Regions from separate parts of the Rhizobium sp. YAF28 genome, predicted to be linked through region 1. Evidence: predicted binding sites of a transcription regulator. Region 1 holds the regulator's gene; each other region holds the start of a gene.

Evidence for each region. Region 1 encodes PhoB, which activates phosphate uptake and scavenging genes when phosphate is short. Its sites were predicted from a motif close to TGTCATNNANCTGTCAT; they were not measured.
Region 2: AB4Z13_RS10515 (TIGR03364 family FAD-dependent oxidoreductase) is a predicted target of PhoB. The motif match lies at 3,077-3,093, and genes of this name have one in related genera.
Region 3: AB4Z13_RS09580 (NAD-glutamate dehydrogenase) is a predicted target of PhoB. The motif match lies at 2,516-2,532, and genes of this name have one in related genera.
Region 4: AB4Z13_RS02405 (DUF47 domain-containing protein) is a predicted target of PhoB. The motif match lies at 1,986-2,002, and genes of this name have one in related genera.

The regions. Positions count from the first base shown of each region.
Region 1 covers NZ_JBFRCX010000004.1:327,437-332,835, reverse strand. The annotation lists gene AB4Z13_RS11675 (aspartate aminotransferase family protein) at 1-754, opposite strand, end outside; gene AB4Z13_RS11670 (GcrA family cell cycle regulator) at 1,179-1,709, shown strand; gene AB4Z13_RS11665 (pyrroline-5-carboxylate reductase) at 2,014-2,802, shown strand; gene phoB (phosphate regulon transcriptional regulator PhoB) at 2,999-3,682, opposite strand; gene phoU (phosphate signaling complex protein PhoU) at 3,814-4,527, opposite strand; gene pstB (phosphate ABC transporter ATP-binding protein PstB) at 4,572-5,387, opposite strand.
Region 2 covers NZ_JBFRCX010000004.1:96,199-101,597, reverse strand. The annotation lists gene AB4Z13_RS10535 (LysR family transcriptional regulator) at 1-88, shown strand, start outside; gene AB4Z13_RS10530 (AAA family ATPase) at 425-1,144, shown strand; gene AB4Z13_RS10525 (2'-5' RNA ligase family protein) at 1,401-1,901, shown strand; gene AB4Z13_RS10520 (peptidase M14) at 1,972-3,033, shown strand; gene AB4Z13_RS10515 (TIGR03364 family FAD-dependent oxidoreductase) at 3,138-4,268, shown strand; gene phnX (phosphonoacetaldehyde hydrolase) at 4,265-5,044, shown strand; gene AB4Z13_RS10505 (ArsC family reductase) at 5,115-5,399, shown strand, end outside.
Region 3 covers NZ_JBFRCX010000003.1:391,384-396,782, reverse strand. The annotation lists gene AB4Z13_RS09580 (NAD-glutamate dehydrogenase) at 1-2,308, opposite strand, end outside; gene pdxY (pyridoxal kinase PdxY) at 2,585-3,460, shown strand; gene AB4Z13_RS09570 (carbonic anhydrase) at 3,521-4,162, shown strand; gene AB4Z13_RS09565 (GGDEF domain-containing protein) at 4,255-5,399, shown strand, end outside.
Region 4 covers NZ_JBFRCX010000001.1:458,380-463,778, forward strand. The annotation lists gene AB4Z13_RS02395 (DUF1254 domain-containing protein) at 196-1,221, opposite strand; gene AB4Z13_RS02400 (NUDIX hydrolase) at 1,378-1,932, opposite strand; gene AB4Z13_RS02405 (DUF47 domain-containing protein) at 2,044-2,688, shown strand; gene AB4Z13_RS02410 (anion permease) at 2,688-3,692, shown strand; gene AB4Z13_RS02415 (NUDIX hydrolase) at 3,830-4,363, shown strand; gene AB4Z13_RS02420 (DUF1062 domain-containing protein) at 4,433-5,068, opposite strand.

The sequences.
Region 1 (5,399 bases):
GAAAGCCGCCGCCGATGCCCTTGGCAACCGCCATGATGTCGGGCGTTATACCCGACCATTCATGAGCGAAGAGCTTGCCGGTACGGCCGACGCCGGTCTGCACCTCGTCGAGGATCAGCAGCAGGCCATGCTCATCGCAGAGCTGGCGGAGCGCTTTCATGAATTCGGACGTTGCTGGGCGGACACCGCCCTCGCCCTGCACCGGCTCGATGAGGATGCCGGCGGTCTTGTCGGTAATAGCGGCACGGACAGCCTCGACATCGCCAAAGGGCACCTGATCGAAACCAGGGGTCTTCGGGCCGAAACCTTCGAGATATTTCTCCTGGCCGCCGGCGGCGATGGTCGCCAGCGTACGGCCGTGGAAGGCGCCATCGAAGGTGATGATGTGGAAGCGCTCCGGATGCCCCTTGGAGAACTGATAGCGGCGCGCAGTCTTGATGGCGCATTCGAGAGCCTCGGCGCCTGAATTGGTGAAGAACACCTTGTCGGCGAAAGTGGCATCCGTCAGACGCTTGGCGAGCTTCTCCTGCCCCGGCACTTCATAAATATTGGAGAGATGCCAGACCTTGTCGGCCTGATCCTTGAGAGCGGCCACAACGTGCGGATTGCCATGCCCCACGGAGGTAACGGCAACGCCCGCGCCGAAATCCAGATATCGCTCGCCCGTTTCGGTGATCAGCCACACGCCCTCGCCTCGCTCGAACCGCAGCGGGGCACGAGAATAGGTATCATAAAGCGGCGAGGCTTCAGCCATGGCGCAATCTCCTGGTCAGGCTCTAAGGCAACGGACTCCGGCTAAGAAAACCAGGCCCGAAAAATCAAAAATGCCGCCTTGCGGCGGCAGGAAGCACTATTTACTTTTCGCACTGCAATGTCAACAAAACTGAGGATTTAGCACATGCGTCAAGCCTCAAATCAGACTTGCAGGTCTATCAACAGCTAATGTTGCAGAAATGACTCTCCGGGGAAGCAAGTTGGGGAAAACCCCGAATTCGGATTCATCGGATTCACGCGACTCTTGTCACAGAGTCAGGCTCACACTAGGTTAAAGTTCAATTACTAGACTGCATGCGGCGGAACTAGTCACCAAAATTGATCAGGCGTTTCTTGCTTCGGAGACTTCCGAGGCAACGGTGAGGGATTCTGCCATCACCAACGCGAAAGGTGGAGACAGGGCAATGAACTGGACAGACGAGCGTGTCGAGAAGCTCAAGAAGCTTTGGTCAGAGGGGCTGAGCGCCAGCCAGATCGCTGCGCAGCTTGGCGGAGTGAGTAGAAACGCTGTTATCGGCAAGGTTCACCGGCTCAGTCTTCCCGGCCGCGCCAAGGCCGGCGGCACGGCAACCGCTGCGCGCGCAACGAAGCGCAATACGTCGGCTCCGCGCGCCCCGAACTATGCGTCTCGCATCACCACCCGCACCGTTACCCGCCAGCAGGGCGCAACGATGCTGAAGGAAGAGATCGAGATCGAAACGGTCGAGGAAATGGAATACGTGCCGGCCAAGAATGTGGTCGTGCCGATTTCACGCCGCCTTGGCCTGACGGAACTGACGGAGCGCACCTGCAAGTGGCCGGTCGGCGATCCGCTGAAGGACGACTTCTACTTCTGCGGCTGCGACTCCCCGGATTCCTCGCCCTATTGCAACTATCACCAGCGCCTCGCCTACCAGCCGGTCAGCGAACGCCGCAAGGCTGTCCGGGTCGCCTGACCCGCGATCTTCCAACAGACGCAACGTACCATCACCCCTCCTCGCCTATGCGCGGAGGGGTGATTTTTTTAGCCGGCACAGGAGGACTGGAAAACCGCTCCTGACCACGACTATCTGCCGGAGGCCGATCTCTGCCGGTCGTTCACCATGCCTGACAATGCGAAGTTACGTGGCCAACACCACCGATGTGTTTCAGCCCCAGGCTGGCATGGAACGGTGGTCATGGCGCTGTAACGCGATTTTCTGATGCAGATGCGGTATTCTCGTGGAGTAGCACGGCGCAAACAGTCGGTCAGGGGTGCCAATGGAGATCGATCCAAAGCGGATGACAATGGGGTTCGTCGGGACGGGCACGATTACCGAGGCCGTCGTCACCGGATTGGGCAAGACAGCGTTTCGCGACACACCGATCGTGCTGTCACCGCGCAGCGCAAGCGTCGCCGCCCGCCTTGCGGCGGCAAACCGGAATGTGTCGATCGCTTTGGGGAACCAGGATGTTCTCGACCGATCCGATCTCGTATTTGTGGCGGTGAGGCCGCAAATTGCCGAGGAGGTCATCCGCTCGCTCCGATTTCGGCCGGGCCACCATGTCATCAGCTTCGTCGCGGCCACGCCAATGGATCAACTGCTGGCGTGGATCGATCAGCCAGTTCGCCTGAGCCTGGCAATTCCACTTCCGTTCATCGCAGATCTTCAGGGCGCGACTGCGATCTACCCGCCCGACGAGGTTTCCCACGCCCTCTTTTCGGCGCTCGGAACGGCGATCCAGGTTGAAAACAGACCTGAGTTCGAACTTCTCGCGGTGGCGAGCTGCCTGATGGCCACCTATTTCGGCATCCTGGACGCGACGTCGACCTGGCTGCAGAGCCAAGGGCTTTCGAGAACGGCTGGCGACGCCTACCTCCGTCAATTGTTTTCCGGCCTCGCCCATGCTGCCCGTTCGAAACCTGTCGCGAGTTTTGATGAACTCATCGGCGAGCATTCGACCAAGGGCGGATTGAATGAACAGGTGCTCGAAGACTTTCGCGATTTCGGTGGCGCTGTGGCTCTGCAAAAGGCTCTTGATCGAGTTCTTGCACGCATTCGTCTGTAGAAAGCAAACCCTCTTGAAGTTCGCTTTCGGCGCCTAGTGTCGGCTTCCAGAAGAAGCTGTGCTTCGCCGAGACAGGTCGCTTCAAGCTCGACGGACAGGGCGGGCCTACCCATCGCTGTTTCTTCAGAAGGACACCAGATAAGCAAACGGGCCGCCCGGCAAGCGAGCGACCCGTCTGGACCTCCGATCACTCGGATCAGGCTTCCATGGAATATCCCGCGCCGCGGACGGTGCGGATGACATCCTGCATGTTGGAGAAGTTCAGCGCCTTACGCAGGCGCCCGACATGGACGTCGACGGTACGTTCGTCCACGTAGATATCGTGGCCCCAGACGCCATCCAGAAGCTGCGAGCGGGAGAAGACCCTGCCCGGCGACGACATCAGGAATTCGAGCAGGCGGAATTCGGTCGGGCCGAGGCGCACTTCGCGGCTCTTGCGATGAACGCGATGGGTTTCGCGATCGAGCTCGATATCACCACACTTCAGAACGGTGGAGAGAACCTCCGGACGGGCGCGTCGCAGCATCGCCTTGACGCGGGCAACGAGTTCCGGCGTGGAGAAGGGCTTGACGACATAGTCGTCCGCGCCGGTCGAGAGACCGCGAACGCGTTCGCTCTCTTCGCCGCGTGCCGTCAGCATGATGATCGGCAGGCGCTCGGTCTCCGGCCGCATGCGCAGCCGGCGGCAGAGTTCGATGCCGGAAACGCCCGGCAGCATCCAGTCAAGGATGAGCAGGTCCGGCGTGCGCTCCTGAAGCCGGATTTCGGCCTCGTCGCCACGGAGGATCGTATCCACCTCGAAACCTTCAGCCTCGAGGTTGTAGCGGAGAAGCACACTCAGCGCCTCTTCATCTTCAACAACTGCAACTCTTGGGATCATGCGTGTCAGTCTCCTAATGCATGATCCTTAAACCGGGGGTGATTTAAGCAACGGACCATGCAGAAACTTGGAATTGGCTGCGACCTTTGCGCGCCCCAGCGCAGGGCGCGCACGCAATTGGCAGGTCCGGATTACTCCGTCACCGCACCGACGGTATTGGAGCTGTCGTCCTTCGGACGCTCACCCTCCGGCTGGGCGCCGGTTGCCATGTAATAGATCGTCTCAGCGATGTTGGTCGCATGGTCGCCGATGCGCTCGATGTTCTTGGCGCAGAAGAGAAGATGCGTGCAGCTCGTGATGTTGCGCGGATCTTCCATCATGTAGGTGAGGAGTTCGCGGAACAGCGAGGTGTACATCGCGTCGATCTCGTCGTCGCGCTCGCGGATGGACTTGGCCTTGTCCGCAGAACGCGTCGTATAGACGTCGAGCACTTCCTTGAGCTGGACGAGCGCCAGTTCGGAGAGATGCTCGAGACCGCGGGCGAGCTTGCGCGGAACGCCGGTGCTCTGGACGGCGATGACGCGCTTTGCGGTGTTCTTGCCGAGGTCGCCGACACGCTCGAGGTCGGCGGCGATGCGGATCGAACCCATGATCTCGCGAAGGTCGGAGGCCATCGGCTGGCGACGGGCGATCGTGACGATCGCCTTGTCGTTGATTTCGCGTTCCGCGTGATCAAGGATCACGTCGTCGGAAATGACCTTCTGGGCGAGCGCAGTGTCGCCGTTGACCAGCGCACGGACGGCCTCGCCGACCATCTGTTCGGCAAGACCACCCATCTCGGAAATGCGCCGGGACAGGAATTTCAGATCGTCATCGTAAGCGGAAAAAATATGTGTCGATGCCATGGGGCTTTGTCCTCGAAAATCGGGAAGGCTTCACATCGCCAAAATCAGCCGAACCGGCCCATGATATAGTCCTGGGTGCGCGGATCGTCGGGATTGGTGAACATCTTGTCGGTGTCGTTTTCCTCGACCAGGTTGCCGAGGTGGAACATGGCCGTACGCTGTGATACGCGCGCGGCCTGCTGCATGGAATGCGTCACGATGACGATGGTGTAGTTTTCACGCAGCTCATGGATCAGCTCTTCGACCTTGGCAGTCGCGATCGGGTCGAGCGCCGAGCAGGGCTCGTCCATCAGGATGACTTCCGGGCTGACGGCAACGGCGCGTGCGATGCACAGACGCTGCTGCTGACCGCCGGAAAGGCCGGTGCCGGATTCATGCACGCGATCCTTGACCTCATTCCAGAGGCCGGCGCGCTGCAGGCTCGTCTCGACGATCTGGTCCAGGTCGGCCTTGGATTTGGCGAGGCCGTGGATGCGCGGTCCGTAGGAGACGTTTTCATAGATTGTTTTCGGGAACGGATTCGGCTTCTGGAACACCATGCCGACACGGGCGCGGAGTTCGACGACGTCGATGTCAGGATCGTAGATATCGTCGCTGTCGAGCGTGATCTTGCCGGTGACGCGGCAGCCATCGATCGTGTCGTTCATGCGGTTCAGCGACCGCAGGAAGGTGGACTTGCCGCAGCCCGACGGGCCGATCAGGGCGGTCACGGTGTTTTCGCGGACGTTCAGATTGACATCGAAAAGCGCGCGCTTCTCGCCGTAATAAACGGAGACATCCTGTCCGATCATCTTATACGGGACGTTGCTCATTTTCTGGTCCAGCGCCTTCTCAACTGCAGCTTCCGTCAACATGTTCATGATCTCTACTCC
Region 2 (5,399 bases), 230 kb from region 1:
GCGCGTGCGGCTCTTCACGGAGTTCGTATCAGGCAGGCTCGCCGCGTACGCTCCGCTTCTCGGGGGGCTATCCATATCGCGCGACTGACGCCCCGCAGGTCGCCTCGCGACGCTTGAAGCGCCGTCGTTCAATCCGCGCTGTTACGCCGTGTCACACCCGACGCGAGGGCCACACTACCGACGGCGACGGACTTCACCATCGCTGACGGTCTTTTTGGCAGGCTGGAGGCGCGGCTGACCTATTGCCCGCCCCTCAATGATTGCACCCAAAAAAATCAACCTCAGACAGCATGGCTAAACAGCGCCACGCAAGGTTGCTGTTTGACCTTTTCATCTCATCACTGTGAAAGTCGCTGTTCCTTAAAGCCCGAGACGCGTCTCTCCCAGGGATGACTGCCGCCAACTCATCAACCCGAGGTAATCGATGCCAATCATTACATTTGCGAATACGAAAGGAGGGGCCGGCAAGACAACGGTCGCTCTTGTTCTTGCCACAGAACTGGCTCGCCGTGGCCATCGCGTTTCCGTTCTGGATGCCGATCCCCAGCAGTGGGCCGGCCGCTGGCACCGTCTGACCGGCGACGCAGCCGAATTCGCCGTCATCTCCGGTGTCAGCGAAGATACTATCGAACAGCAGATCAAGGACCTCAAGAAGCGCGGTGGTTATATCATCATCGACTTGCCGGCCGGTCTGAGCCCGCTGATGGCGAAGGCCATCGGCTTTTCCGATCATGTAATGGTTCCGGTGCAGGGCTGCGCCATGGACGCGGTCGGCGGCGCCCAGGTGCTTGAGATCATGAAGCAGCTTGCTGCCCAGCATGATATCCGCATCCCGCATTCGGTCGTGCTGACGCGCATCAGTTCGATCATCACCACGCGTGCATTGCTGGCGGTCAAGGGTCTGCTCGCAAAGCAGCAGGTCAATGTCATCGACACGGCGCTGATCGAGCGTGCCGCCTATCGGGACATGTTCGTTTCCGGCGGCAGCCTCTACACGATGGACCCTGCCCGTGTCAGCAATCTCGACAAGGCGCAAGACAATGCCCGCTTGCTGGCAGACGATGTTCTTCGTCTCGCACCGCCGAAGGCAGCCCGCGCCAAGTCTTCCAAGAAGGCTGTTGAGCCCGTCAAAGACGCCGCTTAAGGAGCGTGAGCTTTGCCCCTTATACAGACGCCAGCAAACGGCTGCCCATCGGCAGCCGTTTCCGTTCGCGTTTTGTTCTTGACATAATAGCCAATACTGATAGGCTCCTCCTTGGTTAACAAGGAGGCGGGCGATGTAGTCCGTAGTTCAAATGCCTCATTTTCCACTCGATCCGAATGGCGCTGATCCCCGGAAATCAAGCCCTGTCGGGAAGCCTCACCACACGATCTTCTTCGCAGTTCGACCGACCCCCGAAGTGACATCCGGAGCACTGGAGGTCGCGCAATTCTACCGCGATGCCCATTTTCTGACTGGTCCTTCGCGCCCCAGCCCCGTGCTCCATGTCACGCTCAACGGCATCGGCTCTTACCGTCGGCTACCGGATGATATCGTATTCGGCGCGGAACAGATCGCCGCCGCAGTCCGTGCTGAACCCTTCGAACTTGTGCTCGACGAAGTTATGAGCTTCCGCCATCCGGGCCAGTCACAAGCCTTCGTCGTCTGCAGCAGACAAGAAAACGGGGCGCTGATGGACCTTAGGCGGCAAATTCAAGACGGTCTGTTCGAGGCCGGACTGCCCTATAATGTCGGCGGCCATCTGACGCCGCACATGACGCTGCTCTATGATCGCAAGACCGTTCTGCCTGAAAAGCTTGACCGACCTCTCCGGTGGACGATCCGGGAGTTCCTGTTGATCCACAGCATCTACGGGAAGAGCGAGCATCACGTCATCAACCGCTGGCCTCTGCTCGGCTGAGCTGCGCTTGCACCGCGGGTGGGGATTCGCATAAAACTCCCCACTCAATATGCACATGCGGAGCAAGACAGTGGACGTTTCAGAGATCATCATCCCCGGCGATACGCCCGGCATCGAATGGCGGTTGCCGGTCATGCGCTTCAGGGGAAGCAATCCGGCGGCGCCTAAGGTCTATATCCAGGCCGCATTGCATTCCAATGAACTGCCGGGAACCGCGCTGGCGCATTTTCTCTGCCTTCAACTCAGGCAATCAGAAAGCGAAGGATGGATCGCCGGCGATATCACGCTCGTGCCGCAGGCAAATCCGATCGGCGCGGCGCAATCTCATTTCGGCGAGTTGCAGGGCCGTTTCGATTTGGGATCGCGGACCAATTTCAATCGGGACTTTCCGCTGATCTCGGTTCGCGACCGGGAGGAATTGCTTGGCGGCCTTGATGATTATCCGGCTACGGATCGATTGAAGCGAGAGCTGATTCATATGGCGCTCGGGGCCGATCTGGTGCTCGATCTGCATTGCGATGATGAATCGCTGCAATATGCCTATATCGACGAAGCCTTCTGGCCGGAGGCAGCGGACCTTGCCAATGCGCTCGACATGGAAGCGGTGCTGCTTTCGGATGGCGAAAGCTCCGCCTTCGAAGAAGCGGTCGGTTTTGCCTGGAAATATGAGGTGCCGGGCGAGCGTAAGGCCAAGCTTCCGGGCAAGCTTTCGGTGACGGTGGAACTGCGCGGCCGCCGCGACGTCTATCCCGATATGGCCGAGAAAGACGCCGAAGGCCTGCTGCAGTTCCTGATCGGGCGCGGTGTTGTCAACGGCGGGGCAGCCGGAGACAAACCCTTCTCCGGACCAGCCGTGCCGCTCGACAATGTCGAGATCGTGCGTGCGCCGCAGGGCGGTACCGTGCTCTTCCACCGCAATATCGGCGAGCGTGTCTCGGAAGGAGAGCTTCTGGCGACGATCGTCACCCGGCCCGGTTTTACCGAGGGCGATATCGACATCCGGGCGCCGCAGGACGGACTGCTGCTGACCCGCACTTCCGACCGGCTGGTGCGCCGGCGCGGCGACCTGATAAAGATTGCCGCCGACAAGCCGAGCAAGGCAACGCGAAAGGCCGGCACGCTGGAAGACTGAACCAGCGTTCTTTTCCACACGCGGATGTAAGGCTCCGCGCAACTGTCACACAGGCTTCAAGAAAATCCGCCAAGCCGTTGCAGACATGTTGCGAAGGAGCTTTTATGCCGCATTACGACATTGCGATCGTCGGCGCGGGAATTGTCGGGCTGGCGCATGCGCTGGCGGCGGCAAAGCGCGGCAAACGGGTCGTCGTTATCGACCGCGACGCACAGGCAAATGGCGCCTCGGTGCGCAATTTCGGCTTTGTGACGGTGACCGGCCAGCAGGCCGGCGACTGCTGGAATAAGGCACGCCAGGCCCGCGATATCTGGGCCGAGATTGTCGACGACGCCGGCATCGACGTCCTGCAGCGCGGGCTGCTCCTTGCCGCAAGGCTCGACGAATCCGAAGCCGTGATCGACGCCTTCCTGCGCACAGAGATGGGCGAAGGCTGCGAAAGGCTGACGATCGAGGAGGCGCGGCGGCTTGTGCCGGCACTGCGGCCGGAGGCGGGGCGCTTCACACTCTATAGCCCACATGAACTGCGGGTCGAATCCCGCACGGCCGTTCCGCTGCTCGCCCGCTATCTCGAAGTCAAATATGGCATTGAGTTCCGCCGCTCGACAGCAGTGAGCGCCGTCGAGCCGCCCCGGATCGAGACGTCAACCGGCCTGATCGAGGCGGAGACGGTGGCTGTTTGCCCCGGCGACGATTTCAAGAGCCTGTTTGCGGATCGGATCGCTGCATATAACGTGACACGCTGCAAGCTGCAGATGATGCGTGTCGTGCCGGCGCAACGGGTCTCGCTCAGCACCGCCGTCATGTCTGATCTCGGTCTCGGGCGTTATCTCGGTTATGCCGAATTGCCTGAGGCGACCGCCCTGAAGGCGCGGCTTGACCGGGAATTCAAGCCGGAGCGCGAGAACGGCATCCACCTGATCATTACGCAGTCGGAAGACGGATCGCTGATCGTCGGCGACAGCCACCATTACTCCGAAACGCCCGATCCCTTTGGGCTGGAGCGGGTTGACCGGCTGACCCTCGACGAGATGGATGCCGTGCTCAACCTGCCTGGTCGCTTCATCACCGAACGCTGGATTGGCACCTATGCCTCCGCCCCGGACCGCTGGCGGTTCACCGACAAGCCTTCCGATGCGCTGCGCATCGTCGTGGTGACGGCAGGCTGCGGTGCCTCGACCGCCTTCGGTATCGGCGAGGAAACCATCGAAGATCTTTACGGGAGCGCAGCATGACGCAATTCAAGGCAGTGGTCTTCGACTGGGCCGGCACGGTCATCGATTTCGGCTCCTTCGCACCGATGGGCGCCTTTGTAGACACCTTCGGCAAGTTCGGCGTCGAGGTGACGATTGCCGACGCACGCAAGCCGATGGGGCTCCCGAAGCGTGCGCATATCGCAGCGATGTTGGCCGAACCGCATATCGCCGCCCGCTGGCAGGCGGCACAAGGCGCGCTTCCGGACGAGGCGGCCATCGACCGCGTTTACGACCTCTTCGTGCCGCTCAACGAAGCTGTCGTGACCGATTACTGCGCGCTGGTGCCCGGTGCGATCAAGACGATCGAATACCTGCGCGAACGGCAGATGAAGATCGGCTCGACGACAGGCTATACGCGCTCGATTATGGAGCGCGTGCTGCCGCTTGCCGCTGAACAGGGTTATGCACCCGATAATCTGATCTGTGCCGACGATCTGCCGCTTGGCCGGCCGACGCCGATCGGCATGTACAAATGCTTCCTCGACCTGATGGTCTATCCGGCCTCTGCCGTCCTGAAGGTCGATGATACCGAACCCGGCATTGCCGAGGGTGCCGCCGCAGGCTGCGTTACCGTTGGCGTGACGCTCTCCGGCAATGAGGCGGGTCTGACGCCTGAAGAGGTGGATGCACTTTCGCCGGAGGCGCGAGCCGAGTTGCACAAGCGGATCGGCGAGAAGCTGATTGCTGCCGGCGCCGACTACGTCATCGAGACCGTGGCCGACCTGCCAGCACTCATCGAAGAGCTCGAGGGATAAGGGCCAGACGGCGTTTGCAGCTTTCATCCAGGGTGATATCTCCCCTGAGAAATAGGGAGATCGAACCGGCATGGCCATCACCATCTACGGTATCAAGAACTGCGACACGATGAAGAAGGCCCGCAACTGGCTGGACGAACACGGCGTCGCCTACGACTTTCACGATTACAAGGCCGTCGGCATCGACCGGGCGCATCTGGAACGATGGATCGACGAGACAGGCTGGGAAACGGTGCTGAATCGCGCCGGCACGACCTTCCGCAATCTGCCTGACGCCGCGCGCGAAAATCTCGACCGCGAAAGGGCGATCGCCCTGATGCTCGACCAGCCATCGATGATCAAGCGACCGGTACTG
Region 3 (5,399 bases), on a different contig from region 1:
CGTCGACCAGATGCGGGTCGAGCTTGAAGGCGAGCATCGCCTTCGGTGTCCCATCGGCATTGCGCTGGAAATAATTGGTGCGCAGCGTTGCATCGACGATATTGACATAGCGGCGCAGGATACGGTCGTCATCCAGGCTCGGCACGTCGGCAAGCTCGGCTTCGATTGCCTGATGCAGTTCGGCGAGCTTCTTGATACGCGCCTTTTCCGACAGCTTCGTATCGAGCGTGTCGTGGAACAGGCGGAAGATCGAAGCGGCGATAACAGGATATTTGTCGAGGGTGGTTGCGATATAATCCTGCGAATAGGCGATGCCGGCCTGGCGCAGATAGCGCGCATAGGCGCGCAGCACACTAACCTCGCGGGCCGAGAGACCGGCCGACAGGATCAGCCGGTTGAAGCTGTCATTGTCGATCGTGTCACTGAAGGCTGCGACGAAGGCTTCTTCGAGCGGTGCGCCAAAACGTGCGAGGTCAATGTCCGCACCGCTGCGAGCCTCGAGTTCCATGTCGTGCAGCACGACAATGTTGATGGCGCTGTCGGCGGCCGGAACTTCGATATCGAAGGTCCGTTCGCTCAGGACGTTGAAGCCGAGGTTTTCGAGTAGAGGCACGCGGCGCGACAGCGGCAGCTGTTCGCCGCTATGGAAGATCTTCAGCGACAGGATGCGGCCGCGTTCATCGTCCTGGCGATAGTAGAATTCGATGCGGATCGGCTCGCCGGCGGCGCATGCGGCGATGTCGGGCAGATCGCCGACCGCTTCATCCGGCGTGAAGGCTTCCTGGAAGGCGTTGCTGACGCCGAGCTTCGGCGCCTTGGGACCGGCGAGCATCTCGAAGCGGCTGTCCCAGCGCGCGGTGATCTGGCGGATCGTCTCCTCGAGCTTGGCCTGATGGATGCGTGGCGTCTTACCGCCCGAGCGGCCGATGATGAAGTGAACGCGAGCCACTCCACCTTCCGGGAAGGCCGGATAATAGGCGGAAACACGGCCGTCATAGACGGTTTTCAGATAGGCGCCGATGCGTTCGCGCACGATCGAGTCATATTCCTCGCGCGGCACGAAGATGATGACCGAGACGAAACGGTCGAAATGGTCGATGCGCGGCAGCACCCGCACGCGCGGGCGATCGGCGAGGTCATTGATCTGCTCTGCAAAGGTCGCGAGCAGCGGCGTATCGATCTGGAAGAGGTCGTCGCGCGGATAGGATTCCAGCGTATTGTCGAGCATACGGCCGGAGTGGCTCATCGGGTCGAAGCCGAAATGCTCCTTCACCTTCTCGATTTTGGACCGCAGTAGCGGGATTTCGGTGGCCGAGGACGTATAGGCTGTCGAGGTGAACAGGCCAACGATGCGGAGTTCCCCCGTTACGTTGCCCTGTGCGTCGAAGCGCTTGACGCCGACATAATCCATGTAGGCGCGGCGATGGACAATGGATTTCACGTTGGCTTTGGTGACGATCAGGAAATCGGGACCATCGAGGAAGGCGAGAATTTCCGGCGTCGTCGTCACGGCGTCCTTACCGGTGCGCAGAACAAGAACCTCGGGATTGGAGAGAATGCCGAGGCCTGTTCCCTTGTCGCGTTCGACCTTGGAATCGGGACCCTTGCCGGAATAGACGTAGTCGCGCATGCCGAGGAAGGTGAAGTTCTCGTCACGCAGCCAGGTCAGGAAGGCGATCGCCTCGTCACGGTCGGCTTTCTTGCGGCTGGCGTTGTAATTCGAAAGCTCTGAAATCACTTCATCGACGCGGGCAAGCATCGGCTTCCAGTCGGAAACGGCAAGCTCTACCTGCTCGAGTACTGCCTTGATCCGCTTGATCAGGTCGGCGGCCTGGGAGGGGCTCAGAGGCGAAATGTGAAGCTGGATGTGGCTCACCCGCTTTGCCGGGTCGCTCGGCACATCGGCGGAATAGAGTTCCGGAGCCTTGCCGTCTTCCAGGATCAGGATCGGATGAACTGCCATGTAGATGTCGCGGTAGGTGCTGGTCACCTCACCCATGACGGATTCGTAGAGGAAGGGCTTATTGTGATCCGTCACCGAAAGAATGGAGATTGCAACGCCATCGGGCGTGACATCGGCGACCGTGTCGATGCTGACGCGCGGCACCTTGCCGTTCCAGGCGCCGAGCTCGGCTGCCGAGTGTACGGAGGAAAGCGCAAGCATTTCCGGCGTGTAGAGTTCGAGGTCGTCGCCGCTGGCACGGCCGAAGAGAATTTCGGGATCGAGATGGGGTTCGCCGGTCGCGGCCGCGATTTTGCGCGCGCTCTCGATCTGCTTTTCCCGTTTTGGATTGTTTCTGGTGGCCATGGATCATCCCCCCGATTGTTTTGATGTGGGCAAGGTAGCAGAAGGTTCTTCGAAAGAATCCTTAAAAGAGCGCTTCGAAAAGTAGTTTTCGTGCTTTTTTGGCTATGCTGGCGAGAGATTTCGAAAGCTTTTAGGTCGTTTTATGCCTATCGACGGCGAAATGACTTTATCCGGCTTTTTCGTCCCGCCGCACATTTCCACGCTCCCGTGAAGAATGGTTGACAGCGCCTCGTCAAAAAGATCATCAACGGCGGTCGAAATTCGGATTCGGATGCCATGTCGGAAAACGCAGCGGGCGCAGTCATCGTCATCTCCAGCCATGTCGTGCGGGGGTCGGTTGGAAACCGTGCTGCGGTCTTTGCGCTGGAAACGCTCGGCCATCAGGTCTGGGCGCTGCCGACGATCGTGCTGCCCTGGCATCCCGGTCATGGCCGCTCGACACGGCTGACCTTCGCCGATGCCGATTTCGAGGCGGCGATTGACGATCTCATCCGCGCGCCATGGATCGGCGAGGTCAAGGCCGTCTTGTCGGGCTACTTCGGCAACGCCGCCCAGGCCCGCTCCGTCGCGAAACTCGTTGCATCCTTGCGCGAGAAGAATCCGGAGCTGCTCTATGTCTGCGATCCGGTCATGGGTGATCTCGGCGGCCTCTACGTCCCGGAAGCGACAGCCGAGGCGATCCGTGACCATCTGATACCGCTTGCCTCGCTCGCAACGCCGAACCGGTACGAACTTGCCTGGCTTTCAGGGGCGGCACTCGATGACAACAACGCGGTCATGGAGGCCGCTCTTTCGCTCGGCCCCTCACGCATGCTGGTCACATCGGCGGTGCCGATGATGGCGGGGGGCACCGGCAATCTCTATCTCTCCGGAAGGCATGCCCTGCTTGCCGAACACCGTGTCGTTGAAAACCCACCAAATGGGCTCGGCGACCTGCTTGCCGCCCTTTTTCTCTCTCGCCTGCTTTCGGGAATGGAGGATGAAAAGGCGCTGCAGCTGGCGACCGCCAGCGTGTTCGAAGTGTTGGCGCGCGCTGTCAAGCGCGGCAGCAACGAGCTGATGCTGGCAAGCGATGCCTCCAGTCTTTCGACGCCCATGGCAATGGTGCAGATGCGTCACCTGGTCCATCCTGCCCAGCGGCGGAAAAAATAGGTCTCAGGCTTTTGCAGCGCAGCAGTTGATCTTGGCTCACGCGCGCGCTAATCCAGAGACATGATGAGCTTCCCCAACTCCCTGCTGGACGGTTATCGCAACTTCATGAGCGGGCGATATGCCGATGCCCGCGACCGGTATCGGCAGCTTGCAGAAAACGGGCAGAACCCGACGACGCTCGTTATTGCCTGTTGCGACTCGCGCGCTGCTCCCGAGCTGATCTTCGACGCAGGGCCGGGCGAACTCTTCGTCATCCGCAACGTCGCCAACATGGTGCCGCCCTATGAACCGGATGGCCATTTCCATTCCACGTCGGCAGCGCTCGAATTCGCCGTGCAGGCGCTGAAGGTCAAGAATATCGTTGTCATGGGCCATGGCCGCTGCGGCGGTATCCGCGCAGCCCTCGATCCCGATGCCGAGCCTTTGTCATCCGGTGATTTCATCGGCCGCTGGATGTCGCTCGTTCGCCCTGCCGCCGAACAGATTGGCAGCAACAACGTCATGACGCCGGCCGAACGGCAGACTGCGCTGGAGCGGGTCTCCATCCGCAATTCGATCAACAATCTCAGATCTTTCCCTGATATCAAGGCGCTTGAAGAAGAGGGCAAGCTGGAGCTTCACGGCGCCTGGTTCGACATTTCGACCGGCGAGCTCTGGGTGATGGATTCTGAGACACTCGATTTTATCCGTCCCGAAATCTAGGGATAGACCGCTTTAGCAGTTTTTTAAGATATTCCACTAAGCTGCGCTTGCAGGCGGTATATGCGCGTGGATCAGTTATGAATTTCGAAGTGCTGAAATTCAAGAATATCAGAAGGGCAGTACTAGCCGCCATTCTGCTGCCCTTCGTCTTCATGATTGTCGAAGGAGTGGTGTTGATCCGCTCCTCGCTCATGCAGTACCGCGCGCTCGAAAATGACCATCTCTTTGCCGATGTTCTTGCTCGTGGAGGATCGATTGCTGCCAATGAGATCCTGGCGGAACTCGTCGCGACGCGAACCTACATCAACAATCCGGACGAGATAACCAGGGCGGCCATGATGGAAAGGCGGAGCGCGCTCGACAGCGAACGCGCGCGTTTCAACGCCAGTCTCCCGCCCGTTGAAACACTTGATCTCGGTCTGCAGTCACAGCTTTCCGATCTCCGCCTTGCTTACAGCCGTATCGTTGCGGCGCGTTCGGCGGTCGATCGAGGTTATTACGGCAAAGGCGGCAACCCCGTTCATATCTATGGTCAGGCCGGATTGAAGCAGCTTGGTCTCGTCTCGTCGCTTTCGTCGAGGATCCATGATCCCGTGTTGATGCGCAAATCCAGCGAGCTGATGAGTATCCTGCTGACCTACTACGGTGAGCGGCTGATCGGCAACCTTGGCCAGCGTTATTTCGACCAAACCGACTTTTCCGCCATGTCGCACGAGCAGCTCGTTCAAGGCGAAATGATGCTCGGTAACGGCATGGATCGCCTGCGTTTTCATTCTTCCTCGCCTGTCGTCCGGGAGATCCTTGCCTATAGGGCTCAGCCCGACGAGGTCTGGGCCGATACCTTCACAAAGGCCATGGTTTCCGGTGCGCTGCGGCCGGACAAGGCGATCCGAGACAAATGGATTGGTATCCAGAACGAGCGGCTGGATTTCCTGCGGCAGAAAATCGCCTCCGTAACCGATGATATTCATGTGACCGGACAGAAGCTATCGATGCGCTCGCACATTCACATGACGATCGTGCTTGCGTTGTCATCCGGACTGGTTCTGCTCGTTGCCCTTATTGCGGCGCTTGCGGTTCGGGGCATCCGCCTCGTCGCCCGTGTCACCGAAGAGCGTGAACTACTCATCAACGAGCTGCGCAATGCTGCCCAAACCGATCTTCTGACAGGCCTTTATAATCGCCGTGGCTTCGAGGCTGCCGCTTTAGCGCTTCTGATGCAGGCTGAATATGGATC
Region 4 (5,399 bases), on a different contig from region 1:
ATCTCCCCCACAAGGGTGGAGATTGGCTGGGGGAATCGGCTTCCCCAAACTATAGGCGTTTGCAGCCCGGCTATTGGTAGAGAGAGGGAGGAGCATGCCGCTTGTCGATCTCCACCCTTGTGGGGGAGATGCCCGGCAGGGCAGAGGGGGTGTCCCACTGCAATCCTTCTCAGCAAGGGCCTCATACTCCGCTCCTCACTTCCCCACGGGCTGAGGCTCCGGAAATGTCCAGCTTCCATCCAGGATCGGCTGGCGCGGGCGGTAGAGGCGGACAGTGTAATTCCAGTCCTTCATTACGGGCAAGCAATTGGCAATCTTGTCGTCGCAGCCGCCGAATTGCACCTTGACCGCGCCGTCTGCTTCCTTGTCAGCGGTGATATTGTTTAGCGTATAGGCATTGAGCTTGTTCTTCTCGTAGTAGCCTTTGCCATTGTAGACGCTGACCGACCAGAAGCCGTCGACGGGAACATCCTTGACGGAGAGCCGGTAGACCATCTTGCCGTCGTTCTTCGGTGGTGTCTCGTTGAGGTAGATCGCGTCCTTCTCGGGATTTCCGCCCCAGCCGACGGCGCTGCCGATGAGATGGCGGATCGGGTCGACCTGATCTTTCGCCCCGAAGGCGCCCTTGAAATCCGGAATGGTCGTGCCCAGCACGATCAGCGCGTCACGGACCTTCTTCTGGCTCGCCTTGTCCCAGTCCGGGATCTCGAACGTTCCCGCATTTGCCTGGCTGATGGTGAGAGCGTTCTGGAGATTATGGACCTGCTTGACATCATCGGGGTCGTTGGGATCGACGAGGGTCCTGATGCCGACGAGGATGTAGCGCGTGCCGGCCGCTGCCCGATCATAGGTGTAACTGCCGGCGTCATATTTCACATCGCCGACTACGTAATGGTCTTCGTTGATGATCTGCATCGAGCGGAAGCGTTTGCCGGCGTCCGGAAGCGTGATGGTGACCGGCCCGGCATCGAGATCGATGACAGCGGATGAATAGAGCGTATCGCGGTTGGCCCGGATCACGGACTGATGATCGATGTCCATCGGTTCGCGATGATGGTTGAAGATACCGGTCTTGCCGCCGCCGTCCTTCACGGCATTGCTGAAATAGAGATCGGATTCGGCGCGGGCGAAATTGTCGACGGTGACCGGCTTGGCCGTCTGCGCCCCGGCCTGTGAGGCGAGCGCAAGTGCCAGCGTGGCGATGGCGGCACGGTAGGCAATGCGGACAGGCACTAATGCAGGTGCAGGCTTTGACCACCTCATGGCTCTCTCCCGTTTCGGTCAATTTTCCGAGGAAAAGCCTTTCACAGGCCCGATTTCGGGAGAAGTACGTTACCGTAAACCACGCCGTAAATGGCGGGCAGCAACACCTGCGGCTCAGGCCTTTTTCCTGCGCTGCCGCTTGCCGTGCCGCGGGTGAAAATCGACGAGCAGGGATTTCAATTCGAGTTCGCGCACGCGCCGTGCCGCTTCGTCGGGGCTCACCCAATCCAGCATGCGTTGGCCGGTTTCGCGGAACTGCCCTTGCGTATGCTCCACTTCGATCTGGAAGATATCGACGATGCAGGGCGCGACGTCGCCGTCATCCAGCTCCTTCAGATAGGTGTAGCGGCCGACCGGCTGCTTGCTCACCGTTCCGCGCACGCCGGCTTCCTCCCAGGCCTCGATGGCGGCTGCCTCATGCGGCTTCTTCTTTTTCATCGGCCAGCCCTTGGGAATGATCCAGCGGCCGCTGTCGCGCGTGGTGACGACGAGGACTTCGATTTCGGGGTGATCAGTCTCGGGACCGCCGTTTCGGTAACGGAAGCAGAGCGCGCCATATTGCTGGCGAAAGGCGCCTGAGAAAAGCTTCTCGGGTCTTTCTGCAAGCTGCTTCAGCAGGGGCTTTGAGGGTCCGGCGTAGGATTTTGCGCCTTTTTTGCGGGATTTCATGACATCTAGCATTGTCAAATTTTACTTTTTCGATCAATTGCCTGCGACGCTTTATGACAGATTTATGACAGTCTTCTACGACAGTCCCCGGTTCAGGAAGGATCGCCCGAGATGATGAGCGTGTTTCGCAAGATGATGCCGCGGGAGGACCGCTTCTTCGAGATGTTCTGCAGGCATTCGGAGACGGTCGTCGCAGCCGCCCATGCTATGGAAAAGCTGTTGAAGGGCGAGGCGGTTCAGGAGAATTGCGACAAGATCATCGCACTGGAAGACCAGGCTGACGACATCACCCGCGAAGTGCTGGTTGCTGTCCGGCGCAGCTTCATCACGCCCTTTGACCGCGGCGACATCAAGGATCTGATCCAGTCCATGGATGATGCGATCGACATGATGCACAAGACGGTGAAGATCATCCGCCTGTTCGAGCAGACGAGTTTCGACCCGCTGATGCAGGAGATGGGCGGGGAGATCGTCAAGGCGGCGGCCCTGATGGAGGAAGCAATCCCGCTTCTTAACAAGATGGGTGCGAATGCGCAGCGGCTGGCTGTCATCGCCGAAGAGATCACCCGGGTCGAAGGCCGCTCCGACGAACTGCATGACGAGGGGCTCAAGGACCTCTATCGCCGGCATGGCGCCAGCGGCAATGCCATGGCCTACATGATCGGCAGCGAGATCTACTCCAATCTGGAAAAGATCGTCGACCGGTTCGAGGACGTGGCCAATGAAATCAGCGGCGTCGTCATCGAGAACGTCTGATGGAAGCCTCTCTTTCCCTTCCGCTGCTGATCGGGTTGATCGGTGTGGCGCTATTCTTCGATTTCCTGAACGGGCTGCATGATGCGGCAAACTCGATTGCGACCATCGTTTCCACCCGGGTTCTCAGGCCGCAATATGCCGTCGGCTGGGCGGCCTTCTTCAATTTTATCGCCTTCCTGTTTTTCGGCCTGCATGTTGCCGAAACGCTCGGCACCGGCATTATCGATCCGGCCATCGTCTCGCCGCAGGTGATCTTTGCTGCACTGATGGGGGCGATCGTCTGGAACATCGTCACCTGGCTGTTTGGCATTCCCTCTTCGTCTTCGCATGCGCTGGTCGGCGGGCTTGTCGGGGCAGGATGGGCGAAGGTCGGTTTCAGCTCCATCGTCTGGGGCGGCTTGTTGAAGACGGTTGGCGCGATCTTCATGTCGCCGGCGATCGGCTTCCTGCTTGCGCTGTTCTTCGTCCTCGTCGTCTTCTGGCTCTTCGTGCGCCAGACGCCCTTTGCTGTCGACCGCACCTTCCGCTTCATGCAGTTCGTGTCGGCCTCGCTCTATTCGCTCGGACATGGCGGCAACGATGCGCAGAAGACCATGGGCATCATCGCCGTTCTTCTCTTCAGCCAGGGGCAGCTCGGCCCGAGTTTCCATGTGCCGCTCTGGGTGGTCATCTCCTGCCAGTCGGCCATGGCGCTCGGCACGCTCTTCGGCGGCTGGCGGATCGTGCATACGATGGGCTCGAAAATCACCAGGCTCAACCCGATGCAGGGGTTCTGCGCCGAGACCGGCGGGGCGCTGACGCTGTTTGCCGCGACCTGGCTCGGCATTCCCGTGTCGACGACGCATACGATCACCGGAGCGATCATCGGTGTCGGCGCCGCGCGACGCTTGTCGGCCGTGCGCTGGGGTGTTGCGGGCAACATCGTCATCGCCTGGGTGATCACCATGCCGGCTGCCGCTGCCATCGCGGCCGCCTGCTATGGGATTGCAAGCCTGTTTGCCTAAGGGCAGGGGTCCGCTCGATGTATCGGATACCCTAATTTTAGGGGTCGCCATTTTCGATCGGATGTTGCGCTCTATTCTCCATGCAAGGAGAAGGAGACAACGAGCGGACCATGCATTTATCCAGGCATTTATCTGAATTGAATGAGGAAACCCCGGCAAAGACAGGCCGCCGCGAGATCGACCAGTGCGGCGCCATTTGTTGCCGCGTCGAGAGAGGCGGAAGGCTGAGCGTATTGCTCGTCACCAGCCGCGATACCGGACGATGGGTGATCCCGAAGGGCAATCTCGGAAGAAAGGAAAGGCCCTATCGCTGCGCCCAGCGCGAGGCTTTCGAAGAGGCTGGCATCATCGGCAGGGTCAGGAAGAAGCCGATTGGCTTTTACACCTATCTGAAGGATCACGTGACGCCGCTGAGGGTTTCTGTTCATCTGCTGCGGCTGGAGAGCGAGGCCGCGCATTTTCGCGAATATGCCGAGAGGCAGAAGATCTGGATTTCTCCGGCGGAAGCAGCATTACTTGTCGAAGAGCCGGAGCTGCAGGCACTCTTCCGGTGCATCGATGCGGACAATCCCCTGACATCGCAGGACCGGCTGAAGCCGCGTCGGATCCCCGGACGGCGGCCGGTGCATGAGGCGGCGGTATCGCTCGCCACGTCGCCGGCATCGCACTGACGGCCTTCAGTTGCGCGGAATGGACTTTGAAATGACGAAGGCCCGGCATACGGGCCTTCGCGTTACAGGCTAGCGGGGACTGCCGGTCGCCAGGGGTCCCCAGGAGAGCTCGCGATCCGCGACGGTCGCAAGATCGATCACCACTTCGATGCCGGTCCTGATACGCCGCCGCAGGATGTCGGCGCGATCGGAATTCGTCCGGAGCAGGCCGTTCTCGTGCAGCGTCTGAAGCCGCGTGCGCGAAAGCTTGAGCTCGGATGCCAGCAGACGGTCGAGGCGTGTGCCCGCAGGCAAGGGCACCGCCAGTTCGATCTCCAGCCGCGTCCAGCCGATGGCCTCGCGCAGCACCTCCTTGCCGATCTCGAATTCAGGGAATTCGTCGACGCGCTGCGACTTGCGTTTCAATGCGTCGAGGTTGAAGCTTTCGGCGTGGATCCATTTGACATCGTTGGACTGGAGCGCGTCGAGCGTTGCCGGATCGATGTCGCGGACATTCTTGCGCTCGAAGAGCGGCCGGTTCCAGGTCTTGTCGCAAGCGAGGCATTTATAGATCAGCCAGGCATCCAGCTTGCGGCCATTGGCGTTCAGCCGGATCTTGTCGCTCGATTGAAAGGCTCTCAATCCGCCGCATCCGCCACAGGCAATCCAGGGCTGGGGGGCGGTTTTCGGGGTAATGGTCCATCGGACCCGAAGTGCACAGCACATAGTATCTTGGTCTTCCGTTCGGAAGTCCACCAAGATGGCGCGTGAGAAAACCCATGAGGGCGCGGCGTGGCGATGCTTTCGGATGGGTGAAGAGCAGAGACAGCGGAGCTGCACTGGCGTTCGGAACAATGCCAAACCGGTCTCTTGCCGCCACCCGATGAACGTGTTCAACCGCCGATAGCCCGCGGCTATCTGGCGATGGGGGTGAAACTGGATTGAGACCGGTACTTACTTAGGCAAAGTCTACCTCGATGCGCCTATGCTCTTCGCGGATACGGATAGCAAATGATCGGCGCAAAGGGGAGAGCGACGCCGCAGCCCGATGATATCG